Regions from separate parts of the Streptomyces sp. DSM 41931 genome, predicted to be linked through region 1. Evidence: riboswitches for the same ligand, from Rfam matches in the RefSeq annotation. Region 1 holds a riboswitch; each other region holds the start of a gene.
The links. A riboswitch is a leader RNA that binds a small molecule or an ion and turns the genes downstream of it on or off. The one in region 1 is predicted to bind cyclic di-AMP.

Region 2: it holds a riboswitch for cyclic di-AMP, as region 1 does, so the genes downstream of both, ACP7TJ_RS12965 (transglycosylase family protein) here and ACP7TJ_RS15175 (M23 family metallopeptidase) in region 1, are expected to answer to the same signal.
Region 3: it holds a riboswitch for cyclic di-AMP, as region 1 does, so the genes downstream of both, ACP7TJ_RS28865 (M23 family metallopeptidase) here and ACP7TJ_RS15175 (M23 family metallopeptidase) in region 1, are expected to answer to the same signal.

Annotation. Positions count from the first base shown of each region.
Region 1 covers NZ_CP189902.1:3,275,282-3,281,304, reverse strand. The annotation lists gene ACP7TJ_RS15195 (HAMP domain-containing sensor histidine kinase) at 1-525, shown strand, start outside; gene ACP7TJ_RS15190 (response regulator) at 555-1,214, shown strand; gene ACP7TJ_RS15185 (dihydrofolate reductase family protein) at 1,301-2,434, shown strand; tRNA gene ACP7TJ_RS15180 (tRNA-Met) at 2,498-2,571, shown strand; cyclic di-AMP (ydaO/yuaA leader) riboswitch at 2,876-3,033, shown strand; gene ACP7TJ_RS15175 (M23 family metallopeptidase) at 3,046-4,068, shown strand; gene ACP7TJ_RS15170 (PrsW family intramembrane metalloprotease) at 4,175-5,500, opposite strand; gene trmB (tRNA (guanosine(46)-N7)-methyltransferase TrmB) at 5,564-6,023, opposite strand, start outside.
Region 2 covers NZ_CP189902.1:2,820,781-2,826,803, reverse strand. The annotation lists gene ACP7TJ_RS12975 (cytochrome P450 family protein) at 1-649, shown strand, start outside; gene ACP7TJ_RS12970 (transglycosylase family protein) at 842-1,777, shown strand; cyclic di-AMP (ydaO/yuaA leader) riboswitch at 1,997-2,165, shown strand; gene ACP7TJ_RS12965 (transglycosylase family protein) at 2,170-2,868, shown strand; gene eno (phosphopyruvate hydratase) at 3,137-4,417, shown strand; gene ACP7TJ_RS12955 (FtsB family cell division protein) at 4,518-4,994, shown strand; gene ACP7TJ_RS12950 (DUF501 domain-containing protein) at 5,023-5,556, shown strand; gene ACP7TJ_RS12945 (Ppx/GppA phosphatase family protein) at 5,553-6,023, shown strand, end outside.
Region 3 covers NZ_CP189902.1:6,313,909-6,319,931, reverse strand. The annotation lists gene ACP7TJ_RS28875 (MBL fold metallo-hydrolase) at 1-1,152, opposite strand, end outside; gene ACP7TJ_RS28870 (SGNH/GDSL hydrolase family protein) at 1,243-2,028, opposite strand; gene ACP7TJ_RS28865 (M23 family metallopeptidase) at 2,256-3,170, opposite strand; cyclic di-AMP (ydaO/yuaA leader) riboswitch at 3,175-3,339, opposite strand; gene ACP7TJ_RS28860 (tyrosine-protein phosphatase) at 3,883-4,680, shown strand; gene ACP7TJ_RS28855 (DUF6126 family protein) at 4,714-4,842, opposite strand; gene ACP7TJ_RS28850 (helix-turn-helix domain-containing protein) at 4,839-5,462, opposite strand; gene ACP7TJ_RS28845 (aspartate aminotransferase family protein) at 5,541-6,023, opposite strand, start outside.

The sequences.
Region 1 (6,023 bases):
CGGATCGCGCGCCGGCTGCGCCCCGGCGTGCTGGACGAGCTGGGCCTGGCCAGTGCCCTCAAGGCGCTCGCCACCGAGTTCGGCGGGCCCGGACTGACCGTGCAGCACTGCCTCGACCCCGACCTGCCCGAGCTGGACCGGGAGTCGGAGCTGGTGCTCTACCGGGTCGCCCAGGAGGGCCTCACCAACATCGCGCGGCACGCGGGGGCGCGCCGCGCCGAGCTGGCCCTGCGCCGCACGCCCGGCGGGGTCGGGCTGCGGGTCCGCGACGACGGCCGCGGCATCGGCGGCGCGGACGAGGGCGCCGGCATCCGCGGCATGCGGGAGCGGGCGCTGCTGGTGGGCGCCGAGCTGGCCGTGGAGCCGCGCGCGGGCGGCGGCACCGAGCTGCGGCTCGCCGTGCCCGTCCCCGCGCGTTTCCCCGCGCACGTCCTCGTTCCCGTACGGCCCGTGCGGACGTCCGTCCCCTCGACCACCCCCGCCGCCGTGCGCCGGTCCGCGCCCGCGCACGCCCCGCCCCCGTGACCGACGTCCCCGACCGGAAACGCTGAACCATGACCGACGCCGCCCCCACCCGCATCCTCCTCGCCGACGACCACGCGCTGGTCCGCCGGGGGGTCCGTCTCATCCTGGACGGCGAACCGGACCTGACCGTGGTGGCCGAGGCCGCCGACGGCGCGGAAGCCCTCGAGCTGGCCCGCGAGCACCGCCCCGCCCTGGCCATCCTCGACATCGCCATGCCGCGCCTGACCGGTCTGCAAGCGGCCCGTGAACTCTCCCGCACCCTGCCGGAGACCCGGATCCTCGTGCTGACCATGTACGACAACGAGCAGTTCTTCTTCGAGGCCCTGGCCGCCGGCGCCTCCGGCTACGTCCTCAAGTCGGTCGCCGACCGCGACCTCGTCGAGGCCTGTCACGCCACCATGCGGGGCGAGCCCTTCCTCTACCCGGGGGCGGTCAACGCCCTCATCCACAACTACCTCGACCTGGCGCGGGAGGGCCGGACCCTGCCCGCGAAGGCCATCACCGACCGCGAGGAGCAGATCCTCAAGCTCGTCGCCGAGGGCCACACCTCCCAGCAGATCGCGGACATGCTGGTGATCAGCCCCAAGACGGTGGAGCGGCACCGCGCCAACCTGCTCGCCAAGCTGGGCCTCAGGGACCGGCTGGAGCTCACCCGGTACGCCATCCGGGTCGGCCTGATCGAGCCCTGACCTCCGCTCCCGGTCGCACGGGTTGCCAGACTGGAGCCGGACCGCGCAGCGGTCCCGCCGCCGCCCGCACCCGGGAGAGCCCGCCGATGCCGTACCCGTACGTCCTGCTGTCCGCCGCCGTCTCCCTCGACGGCTACCTGGACGACACCGGCCCGGAGCGGCTGCTGCTGTCGAGCCCGGCCGACTTCGACCGGGTCGACGAGGTACGGGCGTCCGTGGACGCCATCCTGGTCGGCGCCGGCACGATCCGCGCCGACAACCCCCGGCTGCTGGTCAACTCGCCCGAGCGCCGCTCCGCCCGGATCGCCGACGGCCGCCCGGAGTACCCGCTGAAGGTCACGGTGAGCGGTTCCGGCGACCTGGACCCGACGGCCCGTTTCTGGCACACCGGCGGCGAGAAGGTCCTGTACACCACCGGCAAGGGCGCCGAACGGGCCCGCGCCCTGGGCATCGCCGCAGACGTCGTGCCGCTCGGCGACGCCCTGGACTGGCGGCGGCTGCTGGAGCACCTGCACGACGTGCGCAGGGTGCGGCGGCTGATGGTGGAGGGCGGCGGGCGGATCCACACCCAGCTGATGACCCAGGGCCTCGCCGACGAGCTGCAGCTCGTCCTCGCCCCGCTGTTCGTCGGCGACCCGGACGCCCCCCGTCTGTTCGGTCCCGGCAGCTACCAGGGCGGGCGGCTGCGCCTGGTCGAGACCCGGCCCGTAGGCGACGTCGTCCTGATGCGCTACGAGCCCACCGCGCCCGGCGCCGGCGCGCTGCCGTCCGCGGCCGACCGCCACTGGCTCGCCCTCGCCTGCGAGCTGGCCGCGCGGTGCCCGCCCTCCGAGACCGCGTTCAGCGTCGGCGCGGTCGTGGTCGCCGCCGACGGCACCGAGCTGGCGCGGGGCCACTCCCGCGAGGGCGACGACCCCGTGGTGCACGCGGAGGAGGCCGCGCTGGCCAAGGCAGACCCCACCGACCCGCGACTGGCCGGCGCCACGGTCTACTCCAGCCTGGAGCCGTGCGCCCGCCGCGCGTCCCGGCCGGCGCCCTGCGCGCGGCTGATCCTGGACGCGGGGGTGCGCCGGGTGGTCACGGCCTGGCGGGAGCCGGACACCTTCGTGACGGACGCCGACGGCAGCGCCGTACTGGCCGACGGGGGCGCCACGGTGCTGGTCCTGCCGGAGTTCGAGCAGCGCGCCAAGGCGCCGAACGGGCACCTCCTGGGCCGCTGAACGCGCCTGCGGGGAAGGTGTGTGCGGAGGACCCCGCGGATGCCGTACACTGGTGTCTACCGACGCGGGGTGGAGCAGCTCGGTAGCTCGCTGGGCTCATAACCCAGAGGTCGCAGGTTCAAATCCTGTCCCCGCTACTGAAGGCCGAGGGCCGGAATCCGAAAGGGTTCCGGCCCTCGGTGTTTCTCCCTGACGGCACTCGTTCCCCCGCCCTTCACGCACAGTGAGCGAACGGCCCCGCAGTGCATGGCAACTGGCGCCCCGTCAGGTTCGACCGGTCGCCCGAGGCGCAGTCAACTCGCCCGTTTTCGCCCGCTGATGGCGCTTAAGTCCGTGCGGAAATCGTTAACGATCAAGAGGAACGGCTTGGAATCCGGCCCCTGCGTCTATTAACGTTCGATAACGCAGCGCGGTCGTCCCAGCCGTCACAGACGTCGGCTCCGTGCGCACGCGCCGAATCCCGCAAGGGAACCGGGGAACCACCACCATGGGGTGAATCGGGCGGATACCGCCGTGACGTCACGGTTCGTATACGCGCGTAGGAGACCTTCCTGCTCCGAACCCGTCAGCTAACCCGGTAGGCGAAGAAGGAAGGAAAGGAGCGCGCCCACGTGGCGTCCAACCCGCCTGCCCCCGAGGCCCCGTTCAAGCCGAGCGACACCTTCGCCTACGGCGCCCCCGGTGCCGACGAGGGGCCCTTCGAGGAGTGGAACCCCACCGCGGAGTCCGTGCGGCCCGTGCGTGGCCGGCACCGCGTCGCCAAGCAGCGCGGAGGCGGACTCGCCCGCAGCTCCACCGTCCTGGGCGTCGGCGTCATAGCCGCCGTCGGCGCCGGCGGCATGGCCAGCGCCCAGACCGGCAAGCCGCCCGTCTCCATCTCCATGCCCGACCTCCCCAACGTGGGTTCCCTCATCTCCGACGAGGAAACGCCGAAGGGCTCCAGCACCCCCCTCAGCGACATCGGCATGGTCACCGCCGACGCCGAGGAGGGCGCCACCGCCGACGCCGGCGAGGCGCTGCGCGCCCGCATCATGGCCCAGGTCGAGCAGCAGCAGGGCCAGGCGCAGAGCAAGGCGCAGGCCGCCGCCCTCGCCGCCGCCGAGAAGGAGGCCGCCGAGGCCGCCGCCAAGGCGGAGCAGGAGGCCAAGGAGAAGGCCGAGGCCGCCAAGAAGAAGGCGGAGGAGGAGGCCGCGAAGAAGGCCGAGGCCGAGCGCCTCGCCGAGCTGGCCAAGCAGTACGCCCTGCCGACCTCCTCGTACACCATCACCTCGACGTTCGGTCAGGCCGGCGCCTACTGGTCCTCCGGCTACCACACCGGCCTGGACTTCGCCGCCCCCACCGGCACCCTGATCAAGGCGGTCCACACCGGCACGATCACCTCCGCCGGCTGGGACGGCTCGTACGGCTACAAGACCGTGCTCACCCTCGACGACGGCACCGAGGTCTGGTACGCGCACCAGTCGTCGATCAACGTCAGCGTCGGCCAGAAGGTCAACACCGGCGACGTGATCGGCCGCGTCGGCGCGACCGGCAACGTGACCGGCGCCCACCTCCACCTCGAGGTCCACCCCGCCGGCACCTCCGGCGGCGTCGACCCGGCCGCCTGGCTGGCCGGCAAGGGCCTCAGCATCTGAACCACCCCGGCGGCCGTGTCCCGGCCGCCGACGCCGTGAACGCCGGCAGCCCCGACGACGACCCCCCGACGTCAGGGCTGCCGGTTCCGCATGTCCGGGGCTCCGCTCAGCGGCGGTAGGGGTTCTCCCCGTACGCCGGATACGGCGGCTGCCCCTGCGCCGGCCACCGTGCGGGGACGGGCCCGTACGCCCATCCCGCGCCGTACGGCACCGGGGGCGCCGTGAGCCGGGCCGCGTGCTCCAGCGCCGGGCGGGCCGCCGCGCGCCGGCGCCACAGCTCCAGCAGCAGCTCCCGCTCCCGCGTCACGAAGTCCGCCCCCGCCTTCCCCGCGCGGCCCCGGTGACGCAGGAACGCCAGCGACGTCGCGTACGCCTCGTACTGGGCGACCGCCCTCGCCGCGGGCCTGCCCCCGTGCTCGCGGGCGAACTTCCGGGCGAGGCGCCGCGCGCGCATCGAGCCCAGCGCGAACGGCTCCGCCGGGCGCAGCCAGCCGGCCACCGCGTACGCGGGCAGCTCCGTGCGCACGGTCCGCAGCTCCCGCTGCCGCGTCCACACCACCAGCCAGGTCAGCAGCCCGAACGCCGGCACCATGAAGGCCCCGTACACCGCGATGAAGCCGAACTGGCCGAGCGTGGCGGAGCCGTTCCACAGCGCGTGCATGCCCATCGCGAGGAGCAGCCCGGCGAGCGGCAGCAGCACGCGCCGCACCCGCTGCCGGTCGGCGGCCAGCGCGGCCGCACCGAAACCGATGCCGGTGAGCACGGTGAACAGGGGGTGCGCGAAGGGCGACATGACGATGCGGACGAAGAAGGTCGCCGCGGTGACCGAGGCGATGCCGCTGCCTCCGGTGAGCTGGTCGGTGCCGAAGGCGTTGCCGAGGTAGAGGACGTTCTCGGTGAACGCGAAACCGGTCGCGGTGAACCCGGCCGCCACCACGCCGCCGAGGATCCCGTGGAAGTCGCGTCTGCGGAACAGGAAGAGCAGCAGCACCGCCGCCGCCTTCGCCGTCTCCTCCACCACCGGCGCTATGACGGTCGCGCCCAGGGTGTCGGCGCCGGCCGGGTCGGCGGTGGCCGTCGCTATCCACCGGGTGGCGAAGCTGTTCGCCACGATCGCGATCAGTGCCGCCGCGCAGGCTCCCCAGGCGAACGCGAACAGCAGGTTCCGCCAGGGGCCGGGCTCCACCCGGCCCAGCCAGCGGAACGCCGCCAGCAGCAGCGGGACCGGCAGCACGGCCAGGCCCAGACCGACCAGGAAGCCCCGCGTGCCCGTCTGCTCCCGCACCAGCGCGAGGATCACCAGACCGGACAGGGCCAGCAGCGTGACCATCGCTCCGTAGCGGACCGCCGGGCGCTGCCACCAGTGCGGGTGCCGCGGCGTGCCGCCGGGAGCTGCGCCGGGGTACGGCGGGTACGGAGGGCTGCTGGCCACGGATTCGACCCTAACGAGAAAGGGGCAGGGCTGCGTGCCGGCTCAGGAGGGGGGTTGGGGACGTCAGGCGGGGTCCCCGTCCCGGTGCCCGGCGCGGTCGTCGTGCGGTACGCGGCGGAAGAGCAGGTCGTTCACCACATGACCCTTGTCCAGCCCCTGCCGCTCGAAACGGGTGAGCGGCCGGAACTCCGGACGCGGCGCGAAGCCGCCGTCCGCCCGGGTGTTCTCGAAGCCGGGGTGCGCGCTCAGCACCTCGAGCATCTGCTCCGCGTACGGCTCCCAGTCGGTGGCGCAGTGCAGGAGCGCGCCCGGCGCCAGGCGGGACGCGGCCAGGGTCAGGAACTCCGGCTGGATCAGCCGCCGCTTGTGGTGCCGCTTCTTCGGCCAGGGGTCGGGGAAGAACACGCGCAGCCCGCTCAGCGCGTCCGGGGCGAGCATCTCGCGCAGCAGGATGATCGCGTCCCCGTTCGCCACGCGCACGTTGGCCAGTCCGCGCTCCTCGGCGAGGTGCAGCAGATGCCCC
Region 2 (6,023 bases), 450 kb from region 1:
GCTGCCCGCCGAGCCCGTCCCCGGCGAGGACCTCATCTCGGGTCTGATCCGCGCCTCCGACCACGGCGAGCACCTCACGGAGAACGAGGCCGCCGCGATGGCGTTCATCCTTCTCTTCGCCGGCTTCGAGACCACCGTCAACCTCATCGGCAACGGCACCTACGCCCTGCTCACGCACCCGGAGCAGCGGGAGCGTCTGCAGCGGGCGCTGGCCGAGGGGGACCGCGGGCTGCTGGAGACCGGGGTGGAGGAACTGCTGCGCTACGACGGCCCGGTGGAGCTGGCGACCTGGCGGTTCGCCACCGAGCCGGTCGTCATCGGCGGGCAGCGGATCGAGACCGGCGACCCGGTCCTGGTCGTGCTGGCCGCGGCCGACCGGGACCCGGAGCGGTTCGCCGACCCGGACACGCTGGACCTGGGCCGCCGCGACAACCAGCATCTGGGGTACGGGCACGGCATCCACTACTGCCTGGGCGCCCCGCTCGCGCGTCTGGAGGGGCAGACCGCGCTCGCCACGCTTCTGACGCGTCTTCCGGATCTCAGGCTGGCGGCCGATCCGGCCGAACTGCGCTGGCGCGGCGGCCTCATCATGCGGGGTCTCCGCACGCTTCCGGTGGAATTCTCCCCTCCTTGTTCAGGGCAGACCTGACCTTCCTGTCCGTGCCCGGGGGCCGGTGCACGGAAACCTGAGACATGCTCAACTCTGTGATCTTCATGTGATCTGCACGGCATGAACTTGTGACAAGTGATCGTCTGCCTATACGTTCACCCATCAAGTACGGCGCGCTGCAAGGTTTTGCTCGCCCGTGCCGGTCCTCGCTGCCGAGTGAAAGGCTTCCGCATGCTCTCCGGGAACGGCCGACACCGTCGCCCCCGCCAGGCTCCGGCTCTGCTCGTCGCCGCCGGGGTGACCGGCTCCGCGATCGCGATTCCGCTCCTCGGGGCGGGCGCCGCCAGCGCGGCGGACGGTGAGACCTGGGACCGGGTCGCGGAGTGCGAGAGCGGCGGCTCCTGGAGCCAGAACACCGGCAACGGCTACTACGGCGGACTGCAGTTGACCCAGGACGACTGGGAGGACTACGGCGGCCTGGAGTTCGCGCCCAGTGCCGACCAGGCCAGCCGCAACCAGCAGATCACCGTGGCCGAGAGAATCCTCGCCGACCAGGGCGTCGGCAAGTGGCGCGCCTGCGGCCTGCTCACGGGTCTGAACCAGGACACCGCGTCCCCGAACGTCGACCCGGGCGTGCCGACCGACGCGGACCGGGAGGACTCCCGGAACGACGGTACCGCCACCCCGTCCGGTTCGCCGGAATCCAGTGATTCGTCCGCTTCCCCCTCTCCGTCGGCGACGTCCGGTTCGTCCGAGAAGGAGAAGAGTGACGCGAACACCGGGGCCTCTCCGTCCGCCTCCGCCACCCCCGAAGGTGACGAGTCGGACAAGTCGGGTGAGAGTGCCGGTTCTTCGGCCGCGACCGAGTCCGAGGACACAGGCTCGGGCCGCCACCGCGGTCCCGTCGCCCAGGAGGACGAGACCGCCGACGCCGTGACCCCGCCGTCCGGCCGGCACGCCTCGCGGTCCGTGGAGAGGCCCGCGGGGATCACCGACGACCGCTACACCGTGCAGACCGGCGACAGCCTCACCTCCATCGCCGACTCCCTTGCCCTGACGGGTGGATGGACGGCGCTGTATGTCGAGAACCAGCAGGTCGTCGGCGAGGACCCGGACCTGATCCTGCCCGGTCAGCGGCTTCTGGTGGACGCCGAGACCGGCGAATAGCGGTCGGAAACGGGCAGTCGAAGGCGCCCTGGGGTGGCGGCAGTTGACAGGGCGATTAGAGCTGAATGTCCGTAATAAGGACTGTGAGAGATAGATCTCAGAAGCCCTGATCATCTTTGATTATCCACCGATCGCGTGCTTACGGTCGTGACCGCTCGCCATCGCGGGCCCCGGCTGCCGCCACGCCGAATCCTGCCAGTGGCAGCACGGGAACAGTCGTCGCGTCATGCGCCGTAGGCAGGAGCGGGGGACCCAGGTAAGTGCCGCGACCGGACGGTTGACGTCCGGTACGGCTCGGGGTGAAGCCGCGTCCCGGGAGGGACGTGGCCGGGCAACTCAACCGGCCCGAACCCGACAGCTCACCTCGTAGGCGTCGGTGAGGGGATCCATCCATGCTGTTTTCCGGCAAGGGCAAGCACCGTCGTCCGTCCAAGGCCACTCGCGCCATCGCCATCGCCGGTGTCGCCGGCGCCGCCGTCGCCGGCCCGCTGATGGCGTCCGGCACGGCTTCCGCCGCCACCGCGTCCGAGTGGGACGCCGTCGCCCAGTGCGAGTCCGGCGGCAACTGGTCCATCAACACCGGCAACGGCTACTACGGCGGTCTGCAGTTCTCCGCCTCCACGTGGGCCGCGTACGGCGGCACCCAGTACGCCGCCACCGCCGACCAGGCCACCAAGGCCCAGCAGATCGAGATCGCCGAGAAGGTCCTCGCGGGCCAGGGCAAGGGCGCCTGGCCGGTCTGCGGCACCGGCCTGTCCAACGCCGCCTACAACGGCTCCTCCGCCGAGGGCTCCTCGCAGGAGTCCGGCTCCACCGAGTCGCGCGAGAGCGAGCAGAAGGCCTCCCGCTCCGCCGAGCGCCCGGCCGCCCCGGCCGAGCAGAAGGCCGAGAAGAAGACCGTCACCACCCCGACCGGCAAGAAGGTCGAGAAGGGCGACGGCGAGTACAAGGTCGTCAAGGGCGACACCCTCAGCTCGATCGCCGCGGAGCACGACGTCAAGGGCGGCTGGGCGAAGCTGTTCGACCTGAACGACGACATCGTCGACAACGCCGACCTCATCTACCCGGGCCAGCAGCTGCACCTGAAGTAAGGGCAGACCCGCAGGTCCCTCCCCGTCCCCACGGGCTCCCCGCCCCGGTGCGTTTCTTCCCCCGTACGCACCGGGGCGGGGTCATGTCCGGACGCATTCCGGTCACGGTTTTCCGAACCTGCTTTGTTCCGCGCGGAAACAATCTACGCTCGGTTCTGTCCATGAGGCGGGCGGCGAGATGGCCGATCGCCCGGAGCCGGTTAGGCTCGGACCCGCAGGGCCCCCGCGGCCCCGCTCACCCGCGTCACATCCCAAGAAGGAGATGCTCGTGCCGTCCATCGACGTCGTCGTAGCCCGGGAAATCCTGGACTCCCGAGGCAACCCCACGGTCGAGGTCGAGGTCGGCCTCGACGACGGCAGCACGGGTCGTGCCGCCGTCCCGTCCGGCGCCTCCACCGGCGCCTTCGAGGCCATCGAACTCCGTGACGGCGACGCCGGCCGTTACCTGGGCAAGGGCGTCGAGAAGGCCGTACTGGCCGTCATCGAGCAGATCGGCCCGGAGCTCGTCGGCTACGACGCCACCGAGCAGCGCCTGATCGACCAGGCGATGTTCGACCTGGACGCCACCGACAACAAGGGCTCGCTCGGCGCCAACGCCATCCTCGGCGTCTCGCTCGCCGTCGCGCACGCCGCCTCCGAGGCCAGCGACCTGCCGCTGTTCCGCTACCTGGGCGGCCCGAACGCGCACCTGCTGCCGGTGCCGATGATGAACATCCTGAACGGCGGCTCGCACGCCGACTCCAACGTGGACATCCAGGAGTTCATGATCGCCCCGATCGGCGCGGAGTCCTTCTCCGAGGCGCTGCGCTGGGGCGCCGAGGTCTACCACACCCTCAAGAAGGTCCTGAAGAGCAAGGGCCTGGCCACCGGGCTCGGCGACGAGGGCGGCTTCGCCCCGAACCTCGGCTCCAACCGCGAGGCCCTGGACCTCATCCTCGAGGCGATCAGGGAAGCCGGCTACACCCCCGGCGAGCAGATCGCCCTGGCCCTCGACGTGGCCGCCTCCGAGTTCTACAAGGACGGCGTCTACACCTTCGAGGGCAAGGAGCGCTCGGCGGCCGAGATGACCGAGTACTACGCGGAGCTCGTCGACGCGTACCCGCTCGTGTCCATCGAGGACCCGCTGTTCGAGGACGACTGGGAGGGCTGGAAGACCATCACCGACAAGCTCGGCGACAAGGTCCAGCTCGTCGGCGACGACCTGTTCGTCACCAACCCGGAGCGTCTGGCCCGCGGCATCGAGGAGGGCGCCGCCAACGCCCTGCTGGTGAAGGTCAACCAGATCGGCTCGCTCACCGAGACCCTGGACGCCGTGGAGCTGGCCCAGCGCAACGGCTTCAAGTGCATGATGTCCCACCGCTCCGGCGAGACCGAGGACGTCACCATCGCCGACCTGGCCGTCGCCACCAACTGCGGCCAGATCAAGACCGGCGCCCCGGCCCGCTCCGAGCGCGTCGCCAAGTACAACCAGCTGCTGCGCATCGAGGAGATCCTCGACGACGCCGCGGTGTACGCCGGCCGCAGCGCGTTCCCCCGCTTCAAGGGCTGAGCGCCGCTCGCGTAGGAAGCGTCGTACGTACGTCCCCGTACCCGGTCCCGTACCGTGTGCGGGGACGTACGCGTGTATGAGACGGACGAGAGGCGGGAACATGGCGGTGAAGGACCGGGACCGTTTCTCCACCGCGACCCGGATCCGGCTGATCGGTGAGCAGACCGCGGCCCGGGTCTACCGCTCGCAGACCAAGCGGCAGGCCCGCCGCTCCCGGCTGACCGGGCGCGCGGCCCTGCTCGCCCTGGTCCTCTGCTCCCTGGTCGTGGCCCTCGCCTACCCGATGCGGCAGTACGTCTCCCAGCGCGCGGAGATCGCCGACCAGCAGAAGGAGCAGGACGAGACCCGCCGCCGGGTCGAACGGCTGCGCGATCTCAAGGCCCGCTGGCAGGACGACGCGTACGCCGAGCAGGAGATCCGCAGGCGCCTGCACTACGTCATGCCGGGGGAGACCGGCTACATCGTCATCGACCCGGCCGGCGCCGGGACCACGCGCGGCGACCTCCGGGCCGCCGACCGCCCCTGGTACGCCAACGTCTGGGACGGCGTCGACAAGGCCGACGCCGCCGCCCAGTGACCCGACGGAACACCGCAGAAAGACACGTATGGACACCCCTCCGCCCACGACCCCGCGTACCGAGCCCACCGACGCGGACGTCGAGGCCTTCAAGCAGCAGCTCGGCCGGCCCCCGCGCGGGCTGCGCGCCATCGCGCACCGCTGCCCCTGCGGGCAGCCGGACGTCGTGGAGACCGCGCCGCGGCTGCCCGACGGCACGCCCTTCCCGACGCTGTACTACCTGACGTGCCCGCGGGCGAACTCCGCGATCGGCACGCTGGAGGCGAACGGCGTGATGAAGGAGATGACCGAACGGCTGGCCGCGGAACCGGAGCTGGCGGCCGCCTACCGGGCGGCGCACGAGGACTACATCCGGCGCCGCGACGAGATCGAGGAGCTGAGGAACTTCCCCAGCGCGGGCGGCATGCCGGACCGGGTGAAGTGCCTGCACGTGCTGGTCGCCCACTCGCTGGCCGCCGGACCGGGCGTCAACCCGCTCGGCGACGAGGCGCTGGCGATGCTGCCGGAGTGGTGGAGCAAGGGCCCCTGTGTGACGCCCGCGGCCGAGGAGGACGCCCAGTGACCCGGGTCGCCGCGATCGACTGCGGTACGAACTCCATCCGTCTGCTGGTGGCCGACGCCGACCCGGCGACCGGTGAACTCACCGAACTGGACCGGCGGATGACGATCGTGCGGCTCGGCGAGGGTGTCGACCGCACCGGGCGGCTGGCGCCCCAGGCGCTGGAGCGGACCTTCGCCGCCTGCCGCGAGTACGCGGAGATCGTCGAGAAGCACGGCGCCTCGGAGCACCTGCGCTTCGTCGCCACCTCGGCCTCCCGCGACGCCGAGAACCGCGACGAGTTCGTGCGCGGGGTGGTGGACATCCTGGGCGTGGAGCCCGAGGTGATCACCGGCGACCAGGAGGCGGAGTTCTCCTTCACCGGCGCCACCAAGGAGCTGACCGGCCGCGACGACCTGCACCGGCCGTTCCTCGTGGTGGACATCGGCGGCGGCTCCACCGAGTTCGTCGTCGGCGACGCCCATGTGCGC
Region 3 (6,023 bases), 3.0 Mb from region 1:
CTCCTCGCTCCGCGACGGGCCGCCGGTGTTCCACACGCGCGGGACGGGCCGGGTGAGCGGGCGCCACCAGGGCTCGGTGGGCAGCTCCCCGCCCGGCTCGAAGGGGGCGCCCGGCCGCGGGAAGGCGACGGCCTGCCGCGCCTCCTCGGCCGCGTCCTTCATCCACTCCCCCGGCTCCGCCCACGCGTGCGGGGCGAGGTTGAAGGTGCCCCAGTGGATGGGCAGCAGCACACCGCCCGGGTCGCCGCCCTGGAGGTCGAGATGGGAGCGCACGCCTTCCTCGGGCGTCATGTGGATGTCCGGCCAGAACTCCGAGTAGGCGCCGACCTGGATCATCGTCGCGTCGAACGGGCCGTGGGCGGCGCCGATGTCGCGGAAGCCCTCGAAGTAGCCGGTGTCGCCGCTGTGGTAGATCCGGTACCGCTCGCCGGCGACCGCCCAGGAGGCCCACAGGGTGTGCTGGGTGTTGCGCAGGCCACGCCCGCAGAAGTGGCGGGCCGGGGTCGCGGTCAGGGTGAGGCCGCCGACCCGCGTCGCCTCCTGCCAGTCCAGCTCGCGCAGCCGGTCCGCGGAGACGCCCCAGCGCTCCAGATGGGCGCCCACGCCGAGGGGCACGGCGAACACGGTGTCCGTGCCGGCCAGTTCCTTGATCGTCGGCATGTCCAGGTGGTCGTAGTGGTCGTGGGAGATCACCACGACGTCCACCGGGCCGAGCGCGGCCAGCGGCAGCGGCACGGGGTGCAGCCGCTTCGGTCCGGCGAAGGGGAACGGCGAGCAGCGCTCACCCCACACGGGGTCGAACAGCACCCGGTGCCCGTCGATCTCCGCGAGCACGCTGGAGTGGCCCATCCACGTCAGGCGCAGACCGGTCGCGGGCGGGCGGGTCAGGTCGGCGAGGGTGGTGGGGTGGACCGGGATCGCGCCCTTGGGGGCGCGGCGGGAGCGGGCGTCCTTGTCCAGGAACTGCCTGGCGATGTCCCGTCCCGACCCGGAGGGGCGCAGCCGGGCCGGCCCGCCCGGGTTCTGGAACACGCCGTTCGCGAAGTGCGGGGACCTGCGGATGCGCGCCATGCGCTCACCGGTCGGCTCCGCGCCGAAGGCCGGCGGCCGCAGGGCACTCAGCCCCGCCCCGGGGGCGGAAGAAGCGGCCACGGTACCTCCAGTGGGAATCGATCGAGGATTCCATTATGTGCGGCGGCTCCGGCGCCGGGGGCGGTTGTGGAAACCGCCCCCGGCGCGGACTCAGGCGACCGCCGCGATCCGCGAGCGGATGTCCTCCGGGGACAGCGTCCCCTTCGCCGTCACGTGGTCGCCCGAGGACTCGCCGCGGAGGCGGCGGCCGATCCACGGGACCAGGTACTCGCGGGCCCATTGGACGTCGTCCCGGCGGATGTCCAGGGTGCCGCGCGGCGGGAGCGGGGGCCACGGCTGCTCCGGGTCGGCGGGCACCCTCAGGCCGAGGGCGAGGCCCGCGCGCAGCGCGACGCGGGTGTGGCCCTCGGGCGAGAGGTGCAGCCGGTCGGTGTCCCACGCCCTGCGGTCCTGCACGCTGCGCAGCGACCACAGGTCCAGCACCGGGCAGCCGTACCGGTCCGCGACGGCCCTGACGTGCCCGTTGTACGTGGCGATCTTGCCGCGCAGATGCTTGAGCAGCGGGACGCCACGGGTGTCGAACCCGGTGGTCACCAGGACCGTGCCCGCGGCCGCGGCGAGCTGGGCGATCGCCTTCTCGAAGCGCTCGGCCACCTCGTCCGGGTCGGTGCCCGGGCGCAGGATGTCGTTGCCGCCCGCGCAGAAGGAGACCAGGTCGGGGGCGAGTTCGACGGCCCGGGGGACCTGGTCGGCCACGATCTGGTCCAGCAGCTTGCCGCGCACCGCGAGATTGACGTACCGGAAGTCGCCCTCGGGTCTGCGGTCCGCGAGCAGAACGGCGAGCCGGTCGGCCCAGCCGACGAACGCCCCGTCGGGGCCGGGGTCGCCGACGCCCTCGGTGAAGCTGTCCCCCACCGCCACGTACGACCCGATCACTGTTGCCTTGTCACTCTTCGAATCGTCTGCCACAGCCGGACATGATTCACCTTCGGATGTGACCTACGCGACCGTAGGCGAGGGTTGACGCACGGTGAGATAAGCCACGTCAAGGTTTGGCCAAGCCCGGAATAGGTACGGCCCCGGGCCCGGACACACCGGAGGCCGGGCCCCGTGGATCGGGGTCCGGCCTTCGGCGCGCGTGTCAGGAAGGGTGCCGCGAGGGGTCAGATGGAGACACCCTTGGAGCGGAGGTACGAGACCGGGTCCACGTCCGAGCCGTAGTCCGGGCCGGTGCGGATCTCGAAGTGGAGGTGCGGGCCGGTCACGTTGCCGGTCGCACCGGAGAGACCGACCTGCTGGCCGGCGCTCACCGTCTGGCCCGCCGAGACGGACAGCGAGGACAGGTGGGCGTACTGGGCGTAGTGGCCGTCGTTCAGCTGGATGACGACCTGGTTGCCGTACGCGCCGCCCCAGCCGGCGGAGACGACGGTGCCGGCGCCGACGGCCTTCAGGGAGGTGCCGGTCGGGACGCTGAAGTCGACACCGGTGTGGTAGCCGCTGGACCACATGCTGCCGGCCACCTTGTAGGCGGTGCCGAGGCCGCCGCCGGGCACCGGGGAGGTGAAGCCGGAGGACGGGGCGGTCTGGGCGGACGCCTCGTCGGAGGAGGACTCCTCGGCCGCCTGCTGCACGGGCTTCTCGGCCTTGGGCGCGGCGGGCTTGGCGGCCTGCGGCGAAGCGGACTGCTTCGGCGCGCTCTTGGCGGCGGCCTTGCCGTCGACGGAGAGCTTCAGACCCGGGTGGATGAGCGACGGGTCGTCACCGACGGCCTCGCGGTTGTCCGCGTAGAGCTGCTTCCAGCCACCGTCGACGTGCTCGGCCTCGGCGATCTTGGCGAGGTAGTCGCCGGCCTTCACGGTGTAGGTGCGGGTGTCGTCGCCCTTGTCGGCCTTGGCCTGCTGGCCGGTGACGGAAAGCGACTGGACCGACGTCGCGGGGGCCGACTGCGGCGTGGCGGCGTGCGCGCCGGTGGCGCCGAGGAACGGCAGGGCGAGAGCGGCGCCACCGGTTCCGGCGACGGCGATGGAGCGGGTGAGACGCTGAGCCTTGGTACGGCGGTGCTTACCCTTCGCGGGCATGACGAATTCCTCTCCGGCGCCTACGAGGTGAGCTGTCGGGTGCGGACTGGAGATGTCCGGCCGCGTTGCTGCGCGGCTTAACCCCAAGCCTGTGTCCGGGGTCCGGAACAGGCAGTTGTACCTGTGGGTCCCCCGCTCCTGCCGTACGTCGGGTCAGTGTGTGCGGGCTCCGGGCGGCGGCAGGATTAGGCGTCCGTCCGGATCGGTTGGGAACGTAAGCGACCTCGACGCGGCGAAACAAGCGCGGGTTTCCGCGAACCCTCTTTTTCCGTGATCGAAAGGGGGAAATGACGTCACCGTGCGTCGATCCCGTCAGCGACTCGTCGGTGAATTCCCTTGCCGCGGAGGGGAATTACGTGAACATGGCGACAGCACACGGTCACCGATATGACGATGCTCACGCGACCCTTCCTCAAACACCGCTCTAACAGGGCACGTTATCCCCAAGCGCCCTAAACGGACAGAACGCTTTAATCACCCGAAGTCCGGCGGAGCGGTCGGTGCATTCGCGACATCCCGATCTCGCCCACGATCGCCAGACGGGCGCCTCGCGCGATTCAACGCGATCACACATAATCCAACATCACTCGCGGTGGCCGAGCCCCGTCGAACCGCCCTGTGGACAACTCATTGCCCCAGGCAGGCATGTCGTATCGTCGAGTGGTGCCCGTCGACGAGCCGCGGCGACGGCGCGGAGTGGGAGGAGCCGTCCGTGACGCAGGAGATCCCGTCGACCGAGCCCCAGCTGACCGGGGTGCGCAACTTCCGCGACGTGGGCGGGCTGCCCACGGTGGACGGCCGGCGGGTGCGGCAGGGGGTGCTGTTCCGCAGCGGCCACCTCGCCCACGCCACCGCCGAGGACGCCGCCTTCCTGGCCTCGCTCGGCCTGCACACCGTGTTCGACTTCCGCAACGCGGCCGACCAGAGGCTGGAGGGGCCGGACGTCGAGCTGCCGGGCGTGCGCAACGTCAACCTGCCGCTGAGCGACCCGGCCGACGGCGCGGAGTTCTGGAAGATGGTGCGCGACGGCGACCTGGACCAGCTGCGCGCGATCCTCGCCGACGGCCAGGGCGCCGACCGGATGATCACCTCGTACCGCATGATCGTCAAGGAGCGCACCGCCGAGCACTCCCGGGTGCTGCGCGCGCTCGCCGAGGACAACGTGCCCGCGCTGATGCACTGCGCGGCCGGCAAGGACCGCGCGGGCCTCTCGGTGGCGGTGACCCTGCTCGCCGTGGGCGTGGAGCGCGACGCGATCGTCGAGGACTACCTGAAGTCCAACGCCAAGCACCGCCGCTACAAGGTGCGCCGCAGCGGCAGCTCCCCCGACGCCTACTCCCCCGAGGTCATGGAGCTGCTCAGCCCGCTCTTCGACGCGCGCGAGGAGTATCTGGCGGCCGCCTTCGAGACGGTCGAGGAGACGTGGGGCGGCGTGGACACCTACCTGGAGCAGGGGCTCGGGCTCACGCCGGCCCACCGGGAGCGGCTGCGCGAGCGTCTGCTCGACTGACGTCCGCGTCCGCGTCCGCCGCCGCCGCGGCCGTCACTTCTTCGGCGCGATCTCGAAGAGGAAGTAGATGAAGGCGGCGAAGAGGTGCCCGACCACGACGTAGACGAACAGCCGGACCCACAGGGCCCGCGGGAACTTCTCCTCCATGTCCTTGCCGCTCATGGGGTCTCTCCAGGGGTCGGGCCCAGGCACAGGGCGGCCGTGGGACTCTGCAACAGGGTGTGGACGAACAGCAGCTCGACCCCGTCGGGGTCCTGCGCTGCGATGCGGTGCGGGGTCAGCGAGTCGAAGTGCGCGCTGTCGCCCGGGCCCAGCCGGTGCAGGGCGTCCCCGAGGCGCAGCCGCAGCCGCCCTTTGAGCACGTACAGCCACTCCTCTCCGGGGTGGACGCGCACGATGTCGCCCTGGGAGCCGTGCGGCACATGGACCCGCAGCGCCTGCATGCCGCGTCCGGCGGCTCCGGCCTGCCAGTACGTCCAGCCGCCGGCCACCGTGGGGTCCATGTCGGCGGCGCGCACCACGGCGTCCCGGTCGGCGGCCGACTCCCCGAGCAGCTCGGAGACGGTCGTACCGTAGATCCGGGCGAGGGAGAGCAGCATTGGCAGCGAGGGCTGGCGCTGTCCGGTCTCCAGCCGGGAGAGGTGGGCGGGCGACAGGCCCGCCTGCCGTGCGGCGGCCTCCAGCGTCAGGGAGGCCCGCCGGCGCAGGGCCCGCAGCTGCGGAGCGACCGCGGGAAGCGCCTCGGCAGGCTCGTCCCGCGGCGCGGTCTCGGAGGAGCTCATGCCCCCATTGAGCACCAGACCTTGCCCCTGGGGCAATTCTCTTGCCCCAGAGGCAAAGCCCGTCGGGGTTTCGCACGGTCAGCGGTTGGCGACCGCCTGCTTCACCAGGGTCCTGCCGAAGTCCCAGATGAGTCCGCCCTCGTGGGCGTCGTCCATCACCGCGGTGAAGGCGTCCACGAACCGGTTCACGTCCCCCTCGTCGATGATCAGCGGGGGGATCAGCTTGATCACCTCCAGATGGTCCCCGGAGACCTGCGTGAGAATACGGTGCCGCTGAAGCAGCGGGACCACCACCATCTGCGCGAACAGCCCCTTGCGGGCCGCCTGGAGCATGGCCCAGCGCGAGCGCAGCTTCAGCGAGCGGGGCCGGCCGAACTCGATGCCGATCATCAGGCCCCGGCCGCGGACGTCGGCGAGCAGCTCGTAGCGGTCGGTCAGGGCTGCCAGCCGGGTGCGCAGCAGGTCCCCGACGGCGCGCACGTGCGCCACGATCTGCTCGTCCTCCATGACCGACAGCACCGCGAGGCCCGCCGCCATGGCCTGCGCGTTGGAGCCGAAGCT